2 regions of the Streptomyces sp. NPDC002734 genome follow, and region 1 is predicted to be linked to the other one. Evidence: predicted binding sites of a transcription regulator. Region 1 holds the regulator's gene; the other holds the start of a gene.
The links. The regulator HrcA, encoded in region 1, represses chaperone genes, less so after heat shock. The targets are predictions, from matches to a motif close to TTNGCACTCNGNNNNNCNGAGTGCNAA.
Positions count from the first base shown of each region.

Region 2: a site for HrcA is predicted at 1,948-1,974, ahead of groES (co-chaperone GroES). Genes of this name have one in related genera too.

Region 1 covers NZ_JBEOVU010000013.1:59,304-63,511, reverse strand. The annotation lists gene ABT026_RS14030 (16S rRNA (uracil(1498)-N(3))-methyltransferase) at 1-663, opposite strand, end outside; gene dnaJ (molecular chaperone DnaJ) at 764-1,906, opposite strand; gene hrcA (heat-inducible transcriptional repressor HrcA) at 1,907-2,923, opposite strand; gene ABT026_RS14015 (MBL fold metallo-hydrolase) at 3,083-3,838, shown strand; gene ABT026_RS14010 (DUF3097 domain-containing protein) at 3,907-4,208, shown strand, end outside.
Region 2 covers NZ_JBEOVU010000001.1:126,461-130,668, reverse strand. The annotation lists gene ABT026_RS00530 (LCP family protein) at 1-532, shown strand, start outside; gene ABT026_RS00525 (class I SAM-dependent methyltransferase) at 627-1,829, opposite strand; gene groES (co-chaperone GroES) at 2,121-2,429, shown strand; gene groL (chaperonin GroEL) at 2,627-4,208, shown strand, end outside.

The sequences.
Region 1 (4,208 bases):
GTACGCCCCCGCCCCCGCCTCGGCGAACAGCTCCAGCTCCTGCGGCGAGACCCCGCCCTCGGGCCCCACGACCAGCACGATCTCCCCCGACGCCGGCAGCTCGCACGTGGCCAGCGCCTCACTGGGGAAGTCCCGGTCCTCGTGCAGGACCGCCGCGAAGTCCGCCCGGGCGAGCAGCGCCGCGACCTGCTTGCCGCTCGCGAGCTCCGCGACCTCGGGGAACCGCGTCCGCCGCGACTGCTTGCCCGCCTCCCGCGCGGTGGCCCGCCACTTGGCCAGCGCCTTGGCCCCCCGCTCGCCCTTCCACTGCGTGATGCAGCGTGCCGCGGACCAGGGGACGATCGCGTCCACCCCGGTCTCGGTCATGGTCTCCACCGCCAGCTCGCCCCGGTCGCCCTTGGGCAGCGCCTGCACCACCGTGATCCGCGGGCTCGGCGCGGGCTCCTCACGGACCTCCGCGAGGCCGCCGACGACCAGCCGGTCCTTGCCCTCGGCGGCCTCGACGACGCCCTCGGCCCAGTGGCCGCGGCCGTCGGTGAGCACCACCGCCTCGCCCGGCTGGAGCCGCTTGACCGACACGGCGTGCCGGCCCTCCGGGCCCTCCAGGAGATGCGTGGACCCGTGCGGGGAGAGCTCGTCGACGACGAAGACGGGGGCGGTCAACTACGCCTCCAGGCGCGGTGGTCGGGGCAGTGCGTGGGCGAAGACATGAACGGGAGCCGTCGCGGACCGCACCGGTCCGCGACGACCCCCGGGGGGCGCCTCAGCGCCCGTTGAACGCGTCCTTCAGCCGGGAGAACAGCCCCTGCTGACCGGGCTGGAACTGCCCGGTGGGCCGCTCCTCCCCGCGCAGCTTGGCCAGTTCGCGCAGCACCCGCTCCTGCTCCGGGTCCAGCTTCGTCGGCGTCAGCACCTCGACGTGCACGATGAGGTCGCCGCGCCCGCCGCCGCGCAGGTGGGTGACGCCGCGCCCGTGCAGCGGGATCGACTGCCCGGACTGCGTGCCGGGACGGATGTCGACCTCCTCGAGGCCGTCGAGCGTCTCCAGCGGCACCTTGGTGCCGAGCGCCGCCGCCGTCATCGGGATCGTCACCGTGCAGTGCAGGTCGTCCCCGCGCCGCTGGAACGTCTCGTGCGGCAGCTCGTGGATCTCGACGTACAGGTCGCCGGCCGGGCCTCCGCCCGGGCCGACCTCGCCCTCGCCGGCCAGCTGGATCCGGGTGCCGTTGTCCACGCCGGCGGGGATCTTCACGGTCAGCGTCCGGCGCGAGCGCACCCGGCCGTCGCCCGCGCACTCGGGGCACGGGTTGGGCACGACCGTGCCGAAGCCCTGGCACTGGGGGCAGGGCCGCGAGGTCATGACCTGGCCGAGGAAGGACCGCGTCACCTGGGACACCTCGCCGCGGCCGCGGCACATGTCACAGGTCTGCGCGGAGGTGCCGGGGGCGGCGCCCTCGCCGTGACAGGTCTTGCAGACCACGGCCGTGTCGACCTGGAGTTCCTTGGTGGTCCCGAAGGCCGCCTCGGTCAGCTCGACGTCCAGCCGGATCATGGCGTCCTGACCACGGCGGGTCCGCGAGCGCGGTCCGCGCTGCGAGGCCGTGCCGAAGAAGGCGTCCATGATGTCGGAGAAGTTGCCGAAGCCGCCGGCCCCGAAGCCGCCCGCACCCGCGCCGGCGCCGCCGGCCTGGGAGAGCGGGTCGCCGCCGAGGTCGTAGACCTGCTTCTTCTGCGGGTCCGAGAGCACCTCGTAGGCGGCGTTGATCTCCTTGAACCGCTCCTGCGTCTTCGGATCGGGATTGACGTCCGGGTGCAGCTCGCGGGCGAGCCTCCGGAACGCCTTCTTGATCTCGTCCTGGGACGCGTCGCGGCGCACGCCGAGTACGGCGTAGTAGTCCGTGGCCACTTACGACTCCGCCAGGATCTGTCCGACGTACCGTGCCACTGCGCGTACTGCTCCCATCGTTCCCGGGTAATCCATGCGGGTCGGTCCGACCACGCCGAGCTTGGCGACTGCCTCGCCGCCCGAACCGTAGCCCACCGACACGACGGACGTGGAGTTGAGTCCCTCGTACTCGTTCTCATGACCGATACGGACGGTCATGGCCGAATCCTGAGCCTCCCCAAGGAGCTTGAGGAGCACGACCTGCTCCTCGAGCGCCTCCAGGACGGGCTGGATGGTGAGGGGAAAATCATGTGTGAAGCGGGTCAGGTTGGCGGTGCCGCCGATCATCAGCCGCTCCTCGGTCCGCTCGACGAGCGTCTCCAGCAGGGTGGAGAGCACCGAGGCGACCGTCCCGCGGTCCTCCTGCTCGAAGGCCTCCGGCAGGTCCTGCACCAGCAGCGGGACGTCGGTGAACCGGCGCCCGGTGACCCGGCTGTTGAGCCGGGCGCGGAGGTCGGCGAGGGTGTTCTCGCCGATCGGGGCGGGGCAGTCGATCAGGCGCTGCTCGACCCGGCCGGTGTCGGTGATCAGCACCAGCATCACCCGGGCCGGCGCGAGCGCCAGCAGCTCCACGTGCCGCACCGCCGAACGCGTGAGCGACGGATACTGGACGACCGCGACCTGCCGGGTCAGCTGCGCCAGCAGCCGCACCGTGCGGGCCACCACGTCGTCGAGGTCGACGGCGCCGTCCAGGAAGTTCTGGATGGCGCGCCGCTCGGGCTGGGTCATCGGCTTCACGTCGGCCAGTCGGTCGACGAAGAGCCGGTAGCCCTTGTCGGTGGGGATCCGCCCCGCGCTGGTGTGGGGCTGGGCGATGTAGCCCTCCTCCTCCAGCGCGGACATGTCGTTGCGCACCGTCGCGGGGGACACACCGAGGCTGTGCCGCTCGGTGAGGGCCTTGGAGCCCACCGGCTCCTCGGTCCCGACGTAGTCCTGGACGATGGCGCGCAACACCTGCAGCCTGCGTTCACTCAGCATCGCGCACACCTCCGGATGTCGGCTCGGCCTCACCGCTTCTGCCCCTTGCGTCGACTGGCACTCTGCTTCCGCGAGTGCCAGTCATTACCAGTCAGTGTACGGCCGGAGGGTACGGCGCGGGCAAGGGCGGTCGCCGTGCGGTCCCGATAGCGTCGCCCCATGAGCGTGACCTGGGAAGCCCTTGGTGGAGGGGAAAGTCTCGGCTGGGAGGCGCTGGCCCCCGGTGTGGGGCGGCTGCGGCTGCCCGTCTGGGACTGCACGGTGGGCCTGGTGGCCGGGCCCGACGGGGCGTTGCTGGTGGACGCGGGCTCGAGTGTGGCGGAGGGCACACGGATCCGCCAGGAGGCGGAGGAGTCCCTGGGGGCGGGGCGGCGCGTCACGCATGTGGCCCTCACCCATCCTCACTTCGACCACGTGTTCGGCGCCGGGGTGTTCGCCGGGGCGGAGGTGCACGCCGCGGTCGGCTGCGGCGCGCTGCTGGCCTCCGCCGAGGGACGGGACGCCCTGCGGGCCGACGCGGTGGCGAACGGCCTGACCACGGAGGCGGCGGACACGGCGCTGGAGTCGCTGACCGTGCCGCGGCACGAGGTGCACCACGACCACGTGCTGGAGCTGGGCGGCGGCGTCCGCCCGGTGCTGACCGCCATGGGGCCGGGCCACACCGCGCACGACCTGGCGGTCCTGGTGCCGGGGCCGCGCCCGGTGGTGTTCTGCGGCGACCTGGTCGAGGAGTCCGGCGAACCGCAGGCCGGACAGGACGCGGTGCCCTCCCGCTGGGCGGCGGCCCTCACCCGGCTGCTGGAGCTGGGCGGCGAGGACGCGCTCTACGTGCCCGGGCACGGGGCGGTGGTGGACGCCGCCTTCGTGCGGCGGCAGCGGGAGGAGCTGTCCCGGAGGTTCGGCACGGCCTGGTGAGCCGGTGGGAGGCGGCGGGAGGGCGTGTCGCCTGGGCGAGCCCCGCCGTTTCTCCTATCGTCAGCCGAATGCGCCAGTACTCCCCCGACCTCACGCCGTCGTGGAAGAAGCCCAAGCCGGTACCCGAGGTTCCCGCGGAGCCCGGTCTGGTCGTGGAGGACCCCGCCACCGGGTTCTGCGGGGCCGTGGTGGGCTGCGAGGCCGGCACGGTCACCCTGGAGGACCGGCACGGCAAGCACCGCGTCTTCCCGCTGGCCCCGGCCGCCTTCCTGCTGGAGGGCCGCCCGGTGACCCTGGTCCGCGCCGCCGCGGCCGCCCCGAAGCGCCCCTCGCGCACCGCCTCCGGCTCGATCGCCGTTCCCGGCGCGCG
Region 2 (4,208 bases), on a different contig from region 1:
CATCGACGACGACAAGAGCCACCTCACCGTCGACGCCGGCGTCCAACGCCTGTACGGGGAGGACGCCCTGGCGCTGGCCCGCACCCGCCACGGCATCGGCGACGGCGGCGACCTGGGCCGCATAGGCCTTCAGCAGAAGCTGGTGACGGCGCTGCTCGAGCAGGTCGCCGAGGCGGACCTGCTGACCGACCCGGTGCGGCTGTACCAGGTGGCGGACGCGGCGACCTCCGGGCTCACCGCGGACACCGGGCTGGACTCGCTGGCCGAACTGGCCGCCTTCGCCCGCACGTTGCGCGACCTCACCCCGGAGGCTGTCCGCACGGTGACCCTCCCGGTGGTCCCCGCCCCCAGCGACCGCAACCGGCTGGTCCCGGACGAGCCGGAGGCGGGCGCCTTGTGGGCCTCGCTGCTCCCGGGCGCGGAGCCGTTCCCGGACCCGACACCGACACCGACGTCTGCACCGACGCCGGCCTCGACGCCGGCCTCGCCCCCGGTCCAGTCGTCGCCCCGCCGGGATGTGCCGGTGCAGTGACGTTCCCTCAGGGCCCGGTCACCGGGCCCTGGGACCGGGCCCGTCGCGGTGCCCGCATGACCCCGCCGGGGCGCGTGCCACCCGGCGACAGGTCTCAGCGCGGAAGCGGGTGCCCCAGGAGCATCGTCGGAGCGCCCGCGACGCGGGTCAGGAAGACCGTCACCGCGTTCCGCCCCTGCGGCTTGGGAAGCGCCTTGCGGCGCAGTTCCTCCGGCTCGACCGCCGACCCCCGCTTCTTCACGGTGAGCGTGCCGACCTGCCGTTCCCGCAGCAGCGCCTTCAGCTTCTTGACGTTGAAGGGCAGCGTGTCGGTGATCTCGTACCCGGTGGCGTACGCGGTGGGCCGCGGCTCGTCGGCGGTGACGAAGGCGATGGTCTCGTCGATCAGCCCGCCGCCGACCTCCTCGGCGACCTCGGCGACCAGGTGCGCGCGGATCACCGCACCGTCCGGCTCGTACAGGTACCGGCCGACCGGCCGGACCTCCGGGTCGGGCAGCCCCCGGCCGAGCAGCCGGCGCGGACCGGGCAGCAGCGTGGCGCACACCGCGCCCGGACGGGCCGCCTCGCCGAACCAGAGGACCGCCTCCTTGACGTCACCGCCGTCCGAGATCCACTCCGCCTCGGCGTCCTCGGGCACCGCCTCGTGCGGGATGCCGGGGGCCACCTTCAGCGCGGCGGCCCGCGAGGCGCCGCGGGCGGCCCCGACCGCCCAGGACAGCGGCGGGGAGTAGGCCTCCGGGTCGAAGATCCGGCCCCGGCCGCCGCGGCGCGCCGGGTCCACGAAGACGGCGTCGTACGGGGCGGTGTCGATCTCGGTGACGTCGGCCTCCCGCACCTCGATCAGGTCGGCCAGGCCCAGCGCCTCCGCGTTGGCCCGGGCGACGGCGGCGGTCAGCGGGTCGCGGTCGACGGCCAGGACGCGGACGCCGGCCCGTGCCAGCGCGATCGCGTCGCCGCCGATCCCGCAGCACAGGTCGGCGACGGACCGCACGCCGAGCCCGGCGAACCGTGCGGCCCGGTGCGCGGCGACCGAGGCGCGGGTGGACTGCTCGACGCCGTGCGGGGTGAAGAACATCCGCCGCGCGTCGTCCGCGCCGAACTTCGCGGCGGCGCGGTTGCGCAGCCGGGCCTGGGACAGGGCGGACGACACCAGTCCGGGGGAGTGGTCCCGCCGCAGCCGGGTGGCCACGGCCAGCTCCTCGCCGGGCGTCACGTCCCGCACCTCGTCCAGCAGGGCACGGCCCTCGGTGGTCAACAGCGCCGCGAACGCGGCCGACGGATCAGCGGTCTCACTCACCGCCCCATTGTCCCTGCCCGGGGCCGCCGAGCGGTCCCCACCCCGGGGCCGGAGGGGCCTCGCGAGCCGCCGGGTGAGAGCGCGACGGGCGCGGGACTTCACGCAACCCGCCGAGAAATTGGCACTCCGCTTGACCGAGTGCTAACCCCGGTCATAGTCTCAGCCTTGGCACTCGCCCCTGGTGAGTGCCAACACAGCGACGGGCAGGTCCGGCACCCGCGACGACGGATCGACCTGGTCGCCACCTCAGACAGTTAACCCCGTGAGATCTCCGAAGGGGGAGGTCGGATCGTGACGACCGCCAGCTCCAAGGTTGCCATCAAGCCGCTCGAGGACCGCATCGTGGTCCAGCCGCTCGACGCCGAGCAGACCACGGCCTCTGGCCTGGTCATTCCGGACACCGCCAAGGAGAAGCCCCAGGAGGGCGTCATCCTGGCCGTGGGCCCGGGTCGCTTCGAGAACGGCGAGCGCCTGCCGCTCGACGTCAAGGTCGGCGACATCGTGCTCTACAGCAAGTACGGCGGCACCGAGGTGAAGTACAACGGCGAGGAGTACCTCGTCCTCTCGTCCCGCGACGTCCTCGCGGTCATCGAGAAGTAGTTCACCCCGCTTCGCCGAAGCCTGCTCGACAGATGCTCGCTTCCGCCGAAGCCCGCTTCTCCAAGAAGCATCGAGCTGCGCCCCGGACTCCCGCGCCATAAGCCGGGCGCCGGGGCGCAGTTCGCTTTTTCAAGACTTCGTATTGCTCCGACAGACGGCGATACACCGCATTCTCCCGAGAGGGCTGAACCGCTCCCATGGCGAAGATCCTGAAGTTCGACGAGGACGCCCGTCGCGCCCTCGAGCGCGGCGTCAACAAGCTGGCCGACACGGTCAAGGTGACGATCGGTCCGAAGGGCCGCAACGTCGTCATCGACAAGAAGTTCGGCGCCCCGACCATCACCAACGACGGCGTCACCATCGCCCGCGAGGTGGAGATCGAGGACCCGTACGAGAACCTCGGCGCCCAGCTGGTGAAGGAGGTCGCGACCAAGACCAACGACATCGCCGGTGACGGCACGACCACCGCGACCGTGCTCGCCCAGGCCCTGGTCCGCGAGGGTCTGCGCAACGTCGCCGCCGGCGCCTCCCCGGCCGCCCTGAAGAAGGGCATCGACGCCGCGGTGAAGGCCGTGTCCGAGGACCTCCTCGCGACCGCCCGCCCGATCGAGGAGAAGTCCGACATCGCCGCCGTCGCCGCGCTGTCCGCCCAGGACAAGCAGGTCGGCGAGCTCATCGCCGAGGCGATGGACAAGGTCGGCAAGGACGGTGTCATCACCGTCGAGGAGTCCAACACCTTCGGTCTGGAGCTGGACTTCACCGAGGGCATGGCCTTCGACAAGGGCTACCTGTCCCCGTACTTCGTGACGGACCAGGAGCGCATGGAGGCCGTCCTCGAGGACCCGTACATCCTCATCAACCAGGGCAAGATCTCCTCCATCCAGGACCTCCTGCCGCTGCTCGAGAAGATCATCCAGTCGAACGCCTCGCGTCCGCTGCTGATCATCGCCGAGGACGTCGAGGGCGAGGCCCTGTCGACCCTGGTCGTCAACAAGATCCGCGGCACGTTCAACGCCGTCGCGGTCAAGGCCCCGGGCTTCGGCGACCGCCGCAAGGCGATGCTCCAGGACATGGCCGTCCTCACGGGCGCCCAGGTCATCGCCGAGGAGGTCGGCCTCAAGCTCGACCAGGTCGGCCTCGAGGTGCTCGGTTCCGCGCGCCGCGTGACCGTCACCAAGGACGACACCACCGTCGTCGACGGCGCCGGCTCCTCCGAGGACGTCCAGGGCCGCGTCGCCCAGATCAAGGCCGAGATCGAGTCCACGGACTCCGACTGGGACCGCGAGAAGCTCCAGGAGCGCCTCGCCAAGCTGGCCGGCGGCGTGTGCGTGATCAAGGTCGGCGCCGCCACCGAGGTGGAGCTGAAGGAGAAGAAGCACCGTCTGGAGGACGCCATCTCCGCGACCCGCGCCGCGGTCGAGGAGGGCATCGTCTCCGGTGGTGGCTCCGCGCTGGTCCACGCCGCCAAGGTCCTCGAGGGCAACCTCGACAAGTCCGGCGACGAGGCCACCGGTGTCTCCGTCGTCCGCCGCGCGGTCGTCGAGCCGCTGCGCTGGATCGCCGAGAACGCGGGCCTCGAGGGCTACGTGATCGTCTCCAAGGTCCAGGAGATGGACAAGGGCCAGGGCTACAACGCCGCCACCGGCGAGTACGGCGACCTGGTGAAGTCCGGCGTCATCGACCCGGTCAAGGTCACCCGCTCCGCCCTGGAGAACGCCGCCTCCATCGCCTCCCTCCTCCTCACGACCGAGACCCTGGTCGTCGAGAAGAAGGAAGAGG